Regions from separate parts of the Enterobacter sp. I4 genome, predicted to be linked through region 1. Evidence: predicted binding sites of a transcription regulator. Region 1 holds the regulator's gene; the other holds the start of a gene.

Region 1 (7,651 bases):
AGCAGCGATACGCCCGTGACCATCAGCATGATAAAGAAGCCAATCACAAAAAGTAGTTCCAGCATGGTGCTCTCCCACGAATTCCCGAATGATGCTGCAATCGTTACAAGAATCATGCCAAAAATAACCCTTTGTTTTGAAAACAAAACGCCCCGCAACGTGTTGCAGGGCGTGGTGTTTTTGACCATCTTTTAGCGAATTTTATTGCTTATCCGCGACCAGGCGCAGCGCGTGTTCCAGCACGTTAATATCCGCACCGGCCTTATGCGCGTTCTCGCTGAGGTAGCGACGCCACTGGCGCGCGCCAGGAATGCCCTGGAACAGGCCGAGCATGTGGCGGGTAATGTGGCCCAGATAGGTACCGTTGCTCAGCTCGCGCTCAATGTACGGATACATGGCGCGCACCACGGCTACCGGATCGGCGTCGGCACCTTCAGTGCCGAAGATTTCACGGTCAACCGTCGCCAGGATGCCCGGGTTTTGATACGCCTCGCGCCCGACCATCACGCCATCCATATGTTCGAGGTGCGCTCTGGCTTCGTCCAGCGACTTAATTCCGCCGTTGATCGACATGGTCAGATGCGGGAAATCGCGCTTCAGCTGGTACACGCGCGGGTAGTCCAGCGGCGGGATCTCGCGGTTCTCTTTCGGGCTGAGGCCCGAGAGCCAGGCTTTACGGGCGTGGATGATAAACATGCCGCACTCACCCTTCCCTGACACCGTGTCGATGAAGTCACACAGGAATTCGTAGCTGTCCTGGTCGTCAATGCCGATACGGGTTTTGACCGTAACCGGAATGGACACGACATCGCGCATCGCTTTGACGCAGTCTGCGACCAGCTGTGCGTTACCCATCAGACAGGCGCCGAACATGCCGTTCTGCACGCGGTCGGAGGGGCAGCCGACGTTGAGGTTAATCTCGTCATAGCCGCGCGCTTCAGCCAGCTTTGCGCACTGCGCCAGCGTGGCCGGATCGCTGCCACCCAGCTGTAGCGCAACCGGATGCTCTTCTTCGCTGTACGCCAGATAGTCACCCTTGCCATGGATAATTGCGCCGGTGGTGACCATTTCGGTGTACAGCAGCGTATGGCGGGAGAGCTGGCGCAGGAAATAGCGGCAGTGTCTGTCCGTCCAGTCGAGCATCGGCGCAATGGAGAAACGGTGTGCTGGGAAGGTGGTCTGGCGTTCTGACAACATGGCGAAGTTTTAAGCATCTGGTGGAAAAGGGGCGCTACTATAGCACAAAGAAAAGCCGGAGGCGCAGCGCCTCCGGTGTACTTTAGAACGTCATGCTCAGCTGAGCGCCGGCGCCCCAGGTTTCGTCTTCGCCATAAAGCCCCATCAGATCGACATGAACGGTGCTGAACGGCGCAAACCCGACGCCGCCGGTAAAGACGTTGCTGTCATTACCTTTCATGTCCGCACGGTAACCGGCGCGCACCGCCAGCCAGCTAAGCGGCGTGACTTCAGCACCAATGCCGGCATACTGGGAGGTATCTTCGCTTTTGAAGCCTTTGGTTTCGGTCAGGTCACCGTCCGCGGTCAGCGTCACCAGATCGTTGTGCCAGGCGGCTCCGGCGGTCACCAGCGGACGGATCTGATAGGTGTCTTTATAACTCACCACCTCTCCCGTACGCCCGTTGCGGATGCGGATATCCTTGGTTTCGATATCGCGCGACATCAGATTTTGCCCACTCACGCCAACCGTCCAGTTTTCACCGAAATCAGCAGCAATACCGGCATCGACGTTGAAGCCGGTGTCGTCGGTACGGTAGCGGCTGTCGTTCCACTTACTACTGTCGTAATCGTAGATTGAGGTGGTGTAGTTATAAAGCCAGGTTTGTTGCAGCTTTGGCGTGACGCCAACGTAAACCGGAACGCCGCCAAGATCGAACTGGCGGGCCACCGCAATACCGTAGTCGGACACAATTGCCGCCCGGCCGGACGCCGTAGAGTTCAGGTTTTTGGTGATTTGATCGGTACCGTTTAGCGCGGCGTCCAGCGCCACGCCGGCAGCCACCGCATCGCTTCCCTGAATACCGCGCAGATAATCAATATCCTGCTGATCGATAGAGGAGCTGACCCGGCCATGGGCGTAGCCTTTCGCCATAAAGGCCACCGAGAGCACATCGTTAGGGATACTGACGGCAATTCCGGCGCCCGCGTTAGCGCGTGCGGTTTTGCCCTTCAGGTAGTCCAGCTCATCAGCGAGATCTTTCGCGGCGCCCTGGAACTGATTGATCGAACCTAATGGATTGGTGATGATATCAATGGGCGTCAGGCTATCAACCACATCCTTGTAGCGATTGATTTTGTCGTTAATGGTGTCGATCTCGTCCTGAAGATTGTCTTCATCGGTCACCTGCACGCCAACGGACGGCAAAATGACCGTCACGTCATCCTCAGGTTTAGACTTTGCCAGCAGCGCAGGGTTGATTAACGCCCCGCTGCCATAGCTGCCTGCTGCCACGCCCGTGCCGCCCATTGCGTCACTACGCGCTTCCGTCCAGGTATTGGCTGCTCCCGCCTGATTTGCCATAAAAAAGGAGACAGCGATGCTAACCATCGAAAACTTAAAATGTTTTTTCACAGTGTGCTCGTAAATAGTTTGTTATTAGTTAACCCTGTCTGTTATCACCCAAACAGGAACGAACTATTGCTGTGAATAAGTGCAAAAAGACCCGCTATTTCCTTAAGTTAAATTCCATCCCGGCCTGTTGTAATATGTGACGACCATCAATATTTATAGAAGAGGAAATTATTTTCGCCCAGGTTTTCCATCGTGCGGACCAAAAAATTGAGGCGGATGATCCACCCAGCGGTCTTCGCGGGTCGCGGCATATACCGGATTGAGCGGATAGTAGATGCGGTTATGTTTTTTATTGGCCTCCCCCACTACCAGCAAGCGCACCTCTTCATCGGTGTTGTTGATAAAGGTATGGCAGACTCCCGTCCCGGCAGGGAACCCCACGCTGTCTCCGGGTTCGAGCTTCCACAGATAGCCATTGATCCAGGCCTCCGGGTAACCCTCCAGAACGTACACAAACTCTTCTTCGTCGCTTTCAGCATGGGGATAAGACGTGCGGCGTCCGGGCGGCAGCCGTTCATGGTGAATACCGATGCGGCCCAGCCCCAGCTTGCGGGACAGCGGCGCACCAATTGAAAAATGTTCGTTGCTGTCAGGATAGGTGGCGTTATCGGCACCTTCTACGTCCCGCCAGTGCCGAATACAGTCAGGTCTTTTCATTATGCATTCTCCCCATTTGCGATGCGTCAGGTATAGCACAGCCCGGCGGATCTCGGTGTTTTTATCAGAACATGATAAAGTGAGGGTTTTCTACCCTTTCCACATCCGAGGTGCCCGATGGACAAGTCCACAAAAGAGCTGTTAGCGCAAGCTGAAAAGCTGTGCGCGCAACGCAATGTGCGCCTGACCCCGCAGCGCCTTGAGGTACTGCGTCTGATGAGCCTGCAGCAGGGCGCCATCAGCGCGTACGATTTGCTCGACCTGCTGCGCGAAAGCGAGCCGCAGGCAAAACCGCCAACCGTCTACCGGGCGCTCGATTTCCTGCTCGAACAAGGGTTTGTGCATAAGGTGGAATCAACAAACAGCTACGTGCTTTGCCACCTTTTCGACCAGCCGACCCACACGTCCGCTATGTTTATCTGCGATCGTTGCGGCGTGGTAAAGGAGGAAGGTGCAGAAGGCGTGGAAGATATTATGCATACGCTGGCAGCCAGAATGGGCTTTGCGCTACGCCATAACGTGATAGAAGCACACGGCTTATGCTCTGCCTGCGTGGAGGTGGAATCATGCCGCCATCAGGATGCCTGCCAGCACGATCACTCCATTCTGGTGAAGAAAAAGCCGCGCTGACGGCAAAGAAAAAGGCGGCTCATGGCCGCCCTTTGGGGTACTGTCCGGTTACCAGCGGTAGTCGTTACGGGTTTCCCAGTCTTTGACTTCGTTTTCCGCCTGATCTTTTTCGTAACCGTAGCGCTCCTGGATTTTACCTACCAGCTGATCGCGCTTGCCTTCAATGACGGTCATATCGTCATCTGTCAGCTTACCCCACTGTTCTTTCGCTTTACCTTTGAATTGCTTCCAGTTGCCGCCGATTTCATCTTTATTCATAATCGTGTCCTCGTGTTAAGCGTCTAAGAGTATCGTCCGCTTCGTTCTTTTCTGCTGGACGTGATTATTATTGTAGTTAAGGATTCGGCAGCTGGTTTTATATTCGGAATCTTTAACCGTTACGATATATCGCTTCGGGCAGGAAACCAGGTATTGTTTCGCCAGTGGCGACGCCAGATAACAGCCAGCGAAAGGCCGCGCAGTGAGAGAAAGACCGCCAGCGCAAGCCACAGACCGTGGTTGCCGAGATACGGCAGCGTCAACAGCGTCAGGCCGAACCCCGCCGCAGCGACGGCCATGCTGTTACGCATCTCCGCCCCTCGCGTCGCACCGATAAACATGCCGTCCAGCAGATAGCACCACACGCCCACCACCGGTAAAACCACCTGCCAGAGGATATAGCGATCTGCCAGCTCGCGCAGCGTGGGCAACGAGGTGAGTAGCGCGACAATATGCCCGCCAAAGCAGGCGTAAACCAGCGCAAAAATCAGTGCCACCAGGCCCGCCTGCCGGCAGGCTGCACGCCATACTTCGCGCAGCTGGCCGCTTTCACGCGCGCCATAGGCCTGACCTGAGTGCGCTTCTACGGCGTAAGCAAAGCCATCCAGCGCGTATGCGGTAAAGGTCAGGAGCGTCATCAGAACGGCGTTGACCGCAACTATTTCTGGCCCAAGGCGCGCGCCAAAAACCGTCAGTGCGCCAAAGCACAGCTGCAACAGGAGCGAACGCAGCATGATGTCGCGATTGAGCGCCAGCAGCTTACGCATATTGCCGCGCCAGGCCGTTTTCAGCAGCGCAAGCGTAATACCGCGCATCGCCAGCACGCGCCAGACCATCCACAAACCGATAAGCAGCGTGCCGTATTCGGCGATTGCCGTGGCCAGCGCCGCGCCGCGGACGTTCATGTGCAGCCCCATTACCAGCCAGAGATCGAGGACAATATTGAGAAGGTTACCCACCACCAGCAGGATCACCGGCGCGCGGGCATACTGCACGCCCAGCAGCCAGCCCAGCAGGACCAGGTTTGCCAGTGAAGCAGGCGCGCTCAGCCAGCGAATTTCAAGGAACCGCCGGGCCTGCTCCAGTACAGCATCACTGCCGCCCACAATATGAAGCGCCAGATCGATAAGCGGCGTACGCAACAGAACGATTAACGCGCCGGCACCAAAAGCCAGGATAAGCGGCTGAACCAGCGCGCGAGCAAGACGCAGGGGATCTTTTGCACCGTACGCCTGGGCCGTCAGGCCTGTCGTACTCATGCGCAAAAAGAGCAGCAGCATAAAGAGGAAGCTGGTCGCCGTTGCGCCAATCGCGACGCCGCCCAGATAAATCGGCGAATCCAGATGCCCGATTACCGCCGTATCAACCAGCCCCAGCAGAGGAACGGTGATATTGGAAAAAATCATCGGTAGCGCAAGACGCCACAACGCCTTATCGGCAGAAGTTAGCAAGGCCATTGAAATTACCGGAATCAGAAAATAAGCCAGGCCGCAGAGGAACTGCGGCCTGTCAGGAAGAGATTACAGCCATTCGCCGTTGCGGATAACACCTACCGCCAGGCCTTCAACAGAGAAGTTCTGCTCGCGGAGATCCACTACAATGGGGGAAAACTCGCTGTTTTCTGGCAGAAGCTGTACGGTATTACCCTGTTTCTTCAGGCGCTTAACCGTCACTTCATCATCGATGCGCGCCACGACCACTTGTCCGTTACGCACGTCCTGGGTTTTGTGTACCGCCAGCAGATCGCCATCAAGAATACCGATATCTTTCATGGACATTCCGCTAACGCGCAGCAGGAAATCAGCGCTCGGCTTGAACATGCCCGGGTCAACCTGATAGTGCCCTTCGATATGCTGCTGTGCCAGCAGGGGTTCACCTGCGGCGACGCGACCCACCAGCGGAATACCGGTCTCTTCTTCCACCAGCAGACGAATACCGCGTGACGCGCCGGAAACTATCTCAATGACGCCTTTACGCGCCAGCGCCTTAAGGTGCTCTTCGGCAGCATTAGGAGAACGGAAGCCCAGACGCTGCGCGATTTCTGCACGCGTGGGTGGCATACCCGTCTGGCCGATATGATCCCGAATGAGATCAAACACCTCTTGCTGCCTGGTCGTTAACGCTTTCATTCCGCCCCCTGGGTGTATATACAGTTATGCTGTGAGTATATACAGTCAAAGGCGATTTTGGAACCAAAAACTGCACAAAAAACCAGGGACTTAATTATTCCTCGAGGCTCATCGGAAATGTGACCAAAGCAGCGTGACCCAGGTTATTACCGCAGTGATAATCGACAGCAGCACGGCGGCAGAGCCCATGTCTTTCGCACGGCCAGAAAGCTCATGGAATTCTGACCCAATACGGTCAACGACGGCCTCAATAGCGCTATTAAGAATTTCCACTATCATCACCAACAGTACGGAGCCAATTAAAAGCACGCGGGTAATCGCGTCAACATCAAGGAAACAGGCGATAATCACCGCAACAATAGCTGCGATACCCTCCTGGCGAAATGCGGCTTCATTGATCCACGCGGCACGGAAACCTTTCCAGGAATAGCCGGCGGCTTTAATGATTCGGGTTAACCCAGTGGTATTATTGGCCATTTAAAGAACCTTTCAGGAAAAAGAGCGTCTGTAACAGGGGGCACAGCGCGTTGCGCTACAGCCTCAAGTATGACGGGTAACAACAGAAATTTTGCGCGCTTTCTGTTATCCTTGCGCCGCAATTGCATTATTAACCAGAGGCTTTACATCGTTTATGTCCGGCTGGCCACGAATTTACTACAAATTACTTAATTTACCATTAAGCGTACTGGTAAAAAGTAAGTCTATTCCAGCAGAACCCGCGCTGGAATTAGGGCTCGATACGTCGCGCCCTATTATGTACGTTTTGCCTTATAACTCGAAGGCAGACCTGCTGACGCTTCGCGCTCAATGTCTGGCGCACGATTTACCCGACCCGCTTGAGCCGCTGGAAGTCGACGGCACCCTGCTGCCGCGCTACGTGTTCATTCATGGCGGGCCACGCGTGTTTACCTATTACACGCCGAAAGAAGAGTCCATCAAGCTGTTCCATGACTACCTCGATCTGCACCGCAGCAACCCCGATCTGGACGTACAGATGGTGCCGGTGTCGGTGATGTTTGGGCGTCGTCCGGGACGCGAAAAAGGGGAAGAGAACCCGCCGCTGCGCATGCTCAACGGCATTCAGAAGTTCTTCGCCGTCTCCTGGCTGGGACGCGACAGCTTTGTCCGCTTCTCTCCTTCCGTTTCATTGCGCCGCATGGCGGACGAACACGGCACCGATAAGATCATTGCGCAAAAGCTGGCGCGCGTTGCCCGGATGCACTTTGCACGCCAGCGTCTGGCGGCCGTGGGACCACGCCTTCCGGCGCGACAGGATCTGTTCAACAAGCTTCTGGCATCCAAAGCGATTGCCCGTGCAGTAGAAGACGAAGCGCGCAGCAAGAAAATTTCACACGAGAAAGCGCAGCAGAACGCGATTGCGCTGATG
Region 2 (7,651 bases), 2.2 Mb from region 1:
AAGGTACGGTAAACGCCATGCCCTCTGGAAGCACATCGGATAGCTCCGCCAGCCGCGCGCGGATGCCGGCGGCAGTGCTCATCGCATTTGCGCCGGGAGAAAGCTGTATAGCGGCAGACGTTGCTGGCACGCCATTTTCACGTATCCCAAATGCATAGCTTTGCAATCCGATCTCCACGCGGGCAACGTCTGCCAGCCTCAGGCGAGCACCGGAGGTCTCTGATTTGATCGTGATGTTACGAAACGACTCTACCGAAGAGAGTTGCCCTTTTACCGTTATAGGATAACTCACCCCCTGTCCGCTGGTTGCAGGTTCATCTCCCGTTCTGCCCGGAGAAACAATCACGTTTTGATGGCTGATAGCGTTTAATACGTCGGTGACCGACAGCGCATACGCGTGTAATTTCATCGGATCCAGCCATATGCGGAGCGCCTTTTCCCCTCCAAAAAGCTGGACTTTACCTACACCGGGTACGCGTCGGAGTTCATCCGTGACGTTTCTGGCAAAATAATCGCTCAGGTCGGCTTCCTGATATTCTCCTTTTTTTGATTTCAGTCCTACCATCATTAAAAAACCGGAGTTGGCTGCCTCAACGCTTATGCCATTTTGCCTCACCGGTTGCGGCAGGCGCGGCTCCACAATTTTAATTTGATTTTGCAGATCCATTTGAGCAATTTTAATATCGGTCCCTGGCTTAAACGTTACCGTAATCGTTGCCATCCCCGTGTTGTCAGTGGAGGACTCGAAATAGAGCAAATCGTCAACGCCAGAAATTTCACGCTCAATCAACGATACTACGGACGTGTTCATCACATCCGGGCTAACGCCAGGATAACTGACCGAAATAATAATGCCCGGCGGCGCAACGGCAGGATATTGCGCAACGGGAAGGCGAGGAATAGACAATATTCCTGTAAGAACAATAAACAGCGCGACAACCCATGCAAAAATGGGCCGTTCAATAAAAAAATGTGACATTACAGGTTTATCCAGTCAGCGTATAAGAGTTTATCGTCAAGTTGTTTATTTTGATAAGGGTATTTCATCGTCCGTAGAAACCCGCTTACCGATATCCCTAAGCTGGGAGAATTTCTCGAGCAGATGGGGCGCATCATCCAGGCTTGTAGCAAACATCCACATATAAGTCATTACGGAATAAATATAACCAGCGCTGATCCCGGACTGCAGACTCATTCTGATAATCGTCACCGAAAAGAGGATAAATACCAGAATGCCGATGGAAAAATATCCCCACGCCTCTCTGTCGGACAAGACCATGCGCAGGCGGGCAAGCGTGTCATAATGTCTGCTCAGGGATTCAAACGATGCCCTGCTAACGTAATCCACCTCTTTTTCGAGGCGATTATTAAGCCGACGGTATAACGTCTCGTTTTTAAAGGCATAGCCCGGAACGAAGGCCATCAGTATTGCCACGATGATGAAACAGATCGCACCTGCCCAAAAATCAATCCATAACAGCATCGCTGCCGCGCCGAAAAGCGAAACAATCGAGGTGATAAATACGGGCAAATGCAGCTCGAAGAAATCCACAAATTCTCGCGATAGCGTGACCCTCGCGGCGATAGTCGAGTGACTAAGCGAGTATTTCCGTTGAGCGATAACAACCGTCACCGCAAGGCTTGCGTAGATACGTGCAAAGGTTCGCGTATCGACGCTGCGTCGGGCGGCGCCGATGCACCACATGAACAGCACCATCAGGCCATAAATGGCCGCACGGGAGGTTTGACCCGCCAGTATCGCATTTATCGCCACGCCCGCCAGAACGGGATACAGCAGGAAAGCAACGTTTTCAGCAATAACGAGCAGGAAAGTAATACTCAACTTTTTTCTGTGGCGGAAGGCGAGCCTCTTAAGTGAAAGCGCAACTCCAGAGGCCGCAGGCGCGTTTGTTTTGTCTTTATAGATCATCTTGTATATATATGCATCGAAGCGGCGAGAGCATTCTGCCGCTGGTTAATGACGTTCGTTCAGGTAAGTACCGGCTGGTATGCGCTGAGTATATCTTCATGATGTCACCCGCGAGTGGAGGTTTTATGGAGGATATGTGTAGCCAACGCTTAGGTACTTTTCATAATGGCAGGGCGTGTAATCAAATCATTCGTAAACATAAGTACATGGGCAAGCCGCAAAAAAACAGCAGTAAAAAACACTCATAATAAAAAACCAAATCGCTAACGTCTGGCATGATTTTTAAAAGTAAATGCAGGGCAGTAATGATTTGCAGGAATGTTAATATTGTTCCCGATGTAATGATGAAGAAGGTTTTCAGTACTCCCGGTCTTTTCTGTATGATGAAAAACAACACAGCTATAGCTATTGATATTCGGATCGGTGATGAAAAAGGTAGGGTTGACTCGCCTTTTTCATTGACATAATGCATAAGACAAAGCCAGGCGTATAGTAAGCCCCATGAAGCTAATGCGTATAAAAACGAGGCCACGACGTTTTCATGTCGTAAATTAAATTTAGCCATTATGATAGTTTTCCTTACGCAGCAGCGGCTGTCTTGCTATGGCGCTTTATCCTGCGAGGGCAGAAGGAAGTTGCTGGAGTCCCGAACGCTTATTACCTGTACGTTCATTATTACGTGACAATGTTGCTTTGTTATTTTTGAATTGTGTAGCCAGTATGGAGAACGCAAAGACCTTTTAAAGCCTCAGGCATAATTTCATGAACTTCTCCCTGGATTTCCTGTCAGACAGCACTGCTGTAAGAGATGTTGATAATGCAGCGAATATTTTTTAACCATGTCGTTAAAAGACCTTTCAGGGTAAAATCCTCGCTGTCATCAGTACTGTGGAAGAAAATATGAACAACAACATTCTGATTATCGTCGCCGAAGACGATGATGACATCGCTGCCATACTGACGGGCTATTTGCATAAGGCAGGAATGAAAACCCTAAGAGCTGAAGATGGTGAGCAGGCGATCAATCTTACCCGTATACATAAACCGGATCTCCTGCTGCTGGACATTCACCTGCCCGTATACGATGGCTGGAATGTACTGACCACCCTGAGAAAAGAAACCAGCGTACCCGTCATCATGGTTACCGCACTGGATCAGGACGTAGATAAGCTTATGGGGCTGCGGCTTGGGGCTGACGACTATGTCATAAAGCCTTTTAATCCCTCAGAAGTTATTGCCAGAGTGGAAGCGGTACTTCGCAGAACCAGAACGAGAGTTGAGGCTCCGCATTCACGGCCTGTAAGAACGCCGTATCTGACAATTTATCCCGATGAATTTTATATTGAAATTACTATCGAGGGTGAGGTTCACGCGCCGGTACTCACGACCACTGAATTTAAGCTTCTGACCTATTTAGCCAGAAACCCAAGAAAGGTATGTTCACGTGAAGAGTTACTCGACGCGTGTTTGCCTGAAGGGGACACGCTGGACCGCACGGTAGACAGTCATATGAGCAAACTGAGGAAAAAGCTTGAACAAGCCGGGCTTAAGGGGATGCCTGAAAGCATCAGAGGATTAGGCTACCGGCTGGGTGAAAAAAAATGAACAAAGAAACGTTTCTGAGCCGTCAAATATTGACGCATATGCTGTCGTTAACGTTCATCATTATCGCCATTGCCGTGCTGGGATCCTATTTATTCTACAGCTTCCTGATCGACTTTCTGCCGGGCGGGACGAATGCGGGTAATGAAGAAAATATGACATTCCTCGACTGGATGTGGATCCTGATCGCTTCACTTACCAGTCTGGTCGTTTCACTCTTCTTCACCGTCAAACTGTCTGCGAGGATCTTAAAACCGCTGAACGACGTGGCGTTCAGCCTGAAGCAGATCGCGCAGGGAAATCTTAGCGCCAGAGCGTGTGGCGGCAGCTCCCAGCTGGGTGAGATGAATAATCTCGTTAATGACTTTAATGAGATGGCGGAAAAATTACAAACGCTGGATACGCAGCGGAATTTATGGAATGCGGCAATCGCCCATGAGCTTCGCACGCCGGTGACTATTTTGCGGGGAAGGCTTCAGGGACTGGTTGACGGCGTTTTCGAACCAGACCCGGCGCTATTAAAAAACCTCCTGAAACAAACGGAAGGATTGACCAGCTTAATTGAGGATCTTCGCGTTGTGAGCTCCTCAGGCGGGGCAGGTTACTCCCTGATGCTTAGCGAGGTCGATCTTGCGGCAACGATTTCGAATGCGATCGAAACCTTTTTGCCTGATTTTAAAGCTAAACAATTTGTAATCATTCCTGAGCTTAAATATCAGCGAAGCGTTTGCGACCCTTTACGTATTATTCAGTGCCTGACGGTGCTGTTCGACAACGCCTTAAAATATTCAACGTCACAGACCCTCTTAGTGAAAAATGGCGTTATGGGAAACGATAACTATATTCTCGTTCAGGATAAAGGCCCTGGAATTCCGGAAGCGTTGCAGAAGTCTTTATTCCAGCCTTTTCAGCGAGGTGAAGAAGCCAGAAAGGTCAATCCTGATGGGTGCGGTTTAGGGTTGTCGGTAGTTAAGGCCATTATGCACGCGCACGGAGGAAACGTTAGCTATAGCCTAACGCGAGAAAACGGCTCGCTGTTCAAACTATCGTGGCCAGTGTAAAAACCTTGCTGCACAGGCTCAATTGAGCCTGTTGTCAGCAAGGGTAAGGTTCCACAAACTGCCAAGTTTAGCATCCCACTCCGCTGGGGTTATCTTCAGCTTTCCTCTTTTTGGGCTCAGGGTTATTTCACTGAAATACAGGTCCGGCCCTTTTAGCATAAGGTCGATGCGGCAATAGCTGATGTCTTTCGACAATTCCTGGGCAGCAATGACCGATTTAGCAAATGATTCAGGCTCATCAACCGGTTGCGGCGTGTTGGGATATTCCATTTGAAAGGGCTGCAAAGTCCATGAACTGTCATAGACATTAATGAATCCTTGTCCCTTATCATCTGTAAAGTCAGCTTCGATGAAGCAGGCTTTCCCATGAAAACAGTGTACTCTTAACATCTCTGGCGTAACGCTCCTGTCCTTATCTGCAAATAAATCAAGGTAAGGTTCGCAAATAATGACGGGCTTAATATCCTTATATTGCCATTCTCTGGTTGTATAATACATGTTTCTTTTTAGCGAAAGCTTCAGCCTGGTCAGTGCTTTCCTGGGTTCAAAATATGCTTTATCTTTGCAGACGATAGCGCTTCCACTGTCGTGATTGCATTTCAATACGAACCGATCGGGTAGTGTTTCGACGTCAATATCTTCCACCCTGTTATAAACGCCGGCCAGCGGAATAAGCTTAACTAAAGACGTGCTTTTTGCCACGTACTCTCTTACGGCAAGCTTATCAGCTAACATTGTGTAAAATGGATTATGTTCAAATAAGATGCGGTGGCAAATTTTCTCATTAAGCGTTGACGGGTTGCGTAAATCCGCGCTAACACCCGTCACTCTTTTAAGTCTGGCCAGATGGAAAGCCATATCATTAGTTAAGAGCGTTTTATACTTTCTTAAAAAATATTCCAGGTATCTAAGGTGGTAATTTATTTTATTCATTTCGCCTCCATATCAGAATTTGCATTCTGTCAGAGGATCATTGATTTAATTTTCGCAAATGATGGAGGCTATATGGACAGATATGCGCTTTTAATGCAGGGGGCTTTGAGAACCTTTGCCCCTCGCAGGGTGCGAACGGCCAGGAATGTCCGGGCTAACAAAAACGCCGCGAGCTGTTTCCAGCCTGCGGCGTAAGGATCGGTGATGAAGCGTTCTGACGATCAGGCAGCCTTAACGGCTCTGATTTTCTTACCGCCATCCGCCTCTGCGTCTGTCTTACCGGCAACAGGAGCGGCATTAAGATCGGGAAGCTTGCTGGTACGCAGAATATGCTGCACGGCCTCTTTCTGTTCGGCGAGATAGAGCCCAAGGTTTTCCGCCTGCGTTTCATCCATCTGCATTCCGCTTTGCAGCAGCCAGTCGGTGAACGCTTCTGCCATGTCGAGCAGTTTGTCGTGAGCGTCAGCCTCTTTCTTACTGGCAAAAGTCATTTTCTCTTCACCTTTTCTTACGACAACGAATTTTGTTTCAACAGCCATTTTGCGCCTCCGGTACTGTAATTATATACAGTATAACAGGTCCGGATCCGCGTTGCAGCAAAAATGTACATAGATGGCTTGCCCAAAAGGATGCGCAAGCCAGAAGCGTCTACCGGTACAGCGTTTTTTCGGCAACGGGGATGAGCAGGGTGGATTGCCAGTCTGCCAGCGTCAGCTGAGCCAGTTTACCCAGCGCGACGTAGAATGGGTGCGCCGCGTTTTCAACAAATACGGAGAGAAAACGCGTGCTCCACGGCAGCAGATGCCAGGCCAGAAGCTGGTCGCGCTCTGCGTCGCGTCCGTTTTCGGCGAGCCATGCCGCCAGCATCAGCAGCGTGCCGACGTGATCTTCCGGCTCATTCTGCTGCATCTCAAAAGCGATATTGTTTTCACGCATCCACTGGCGCAGCGCAAGGGTCGAATCGCCAAACAGCACGGACTCGCGATCCAGCCAGACGGAGCCCCACGGTGGAGCGGGTAAGGCATACGGGCCAATAAACAGACGCTGCCAGGCGTCCTTCAACGCTTCATCTGTTTGAGCCTTAAACATATCGGCGACGGGCTGCAGGCTTTCCTGTGCCAGCGGCCAGTCCTGAACCCAGTCACCTGCGGTAAGGGCGTTCACCAGTGGCGCGGTCTGTTCGCTGTCCGGGGCAAAATAAAATAGCGCACCCAGTACCCGGGCGCTGAACGCGAACGATTCGCGATGTGAGAGGTCATTCATTACAACATTCCTTACTTGCGCGCGGGCTGCCCCGCGCGCCTGTGTTAACCGGCAATCGCCAGTCCAGCGGTCATATGCAGACCATAGAATAGCCCACGGCCAATAAGTTCACCCAGCACCACCAGCACGAAGCCGGCGAACAGGCCGAGCGTTTTTGGTTCCTGGCGACGAATAAGAGGGCAGATCCAGCAGCCTAAACCCGCCGCCAGCAGCGCGATGCGCCACACCTGAAGCGAGCCATAATCAGGCAGCAGAGCGCTGGCCTGCTGGATGGCGCTGTGGATAGTCGCCAGCGCGTTGCTTTGCAGCACGATCGCACCCACGCTGACCAGCAGCGCCAGCGCGCTGACGGAGGCGGCAAAAGTCCCTCTGAACGCGACGTTTGCGGCGCGAAGCAGCAGCACGGCCAGCAGTGGACCAGCAAGAGCCAGCGTCAGGAAGAAGGCCAGCGTGGTATAGCCCGTGTACCAGGTCGGAACGGTATCAATCTGATAGACCCGGGTCATCGCCCAGACAAAGACGAGCCCCAGTATCTGACTGACGGCCAGCCACACTTTACCTAAAGCAGGGGGCATTTTACCGATAACCGACACCAGCCACCAGAAACCGCCCACGGCAAAGAAAAGCGAACCAGCCGCGATTTCATTACTCAGGGCAGAAGAGCCAACCCGGTTAAGCGAGTTAAAGGCGCGCAGCGGTGAGCCAAGGTGCAGTACCGAGGCCATAAACCCAACACCCATCACGACCCAGAGAAAAAACATGCTGCGCACGATACGTTTTTTAGCCGCATCGTCTTCTGCCCTGAGCCAGGCGAAACCCATCACGATTAACGCCCCGGCCACGCACTGCCCAAAGACCGTGA

The links. The regulator LexA, encoded in region 1, represses DNA repair genes until DNA is damaged. The targets are predictions, from matches to a motif close to TNCTGTATGTACATACAGNA.
Region 2: a site for LexA is predicted at 6,079-6,098, ahead of MOQ06_RS11305 (YebG family protein). Genes of this name have one in related genera too.

What each region holds. Positions count from the first base shown of each region.
Region 1 covers NZ_JALBUO010000001.1:137,915-145,565, reverse strand. The annotation lists gene pspG (envelope stress response protein PspG) at 1-65, opposite strand, end outside; gene dusA (tRNA dihydrouridine(20/20a) synthase DusA) at 202-1,197, opposite strand; gene traF (conjugal transfer protein TraF) at 1,280-2,590, opposite strand; gene MOQ06_RS00680 (cupin domain-containing protein) at 2,759-3,247, opposite strand; gene zur (zinc uptake transcriptional repressor Zur) at 3,365-3,877, shown strand; gene MOQ06_RS00670 (CsbD family protein) at 3,926-4,135, opposite strand; gene dinF (MATE family efflux transporter DinF) at 4,255-5,592, opposite strand; gene lexA (transcriptional repressor LexA) at 5,656-6,264, opposite strand; gene MOQ06_RS00655 (diacylglycerol kinase) at 6,373-6,741, opposite strand; gene plsB (glycerol-3-phosphate 1-O-acyltransferase PlsB) at 6,896-7,651, shown strand, end outside.
Region 2 covers NZ_JALBUO010000001.1:2,387,310-2,394,960, reverse strand. The annotation lists gene MOQ06_RS11335 (multidrug efflux RND transporter permease subunit) at 1-979, opposite strand, end outside; gene MOQ06_RS11330 (ABC transporter six-transmembrane domain-containing protein) at 1,025-1,930, opposite strand; gene MOQ06_RS11325 (transporter) at 2,112-2,495, opposite strand; gene MOQ06_RS11320 (response regulator) at 2,831-3,535, shown strand; gene MOQ06_RS11315 (ATP-binding protein) at 3,532-4,593, shown strand; gene MOQ06_RS11310 (ATP-grasp fold amidoligase family protein) at 4,612-5,526, opposite strand; gene MOQ06_RS11305 (YebG family protein) at 5,748-6,065, opposite strand; gene dmsD (Tat proofreading chaperone DmsD) at 6,175-6,789, opposite strand; gene MOQ06_RS11295 (dimethyl sulfoxide reductase anchor subunit family protein) at 6,834-7,651, opposite strand, start outside.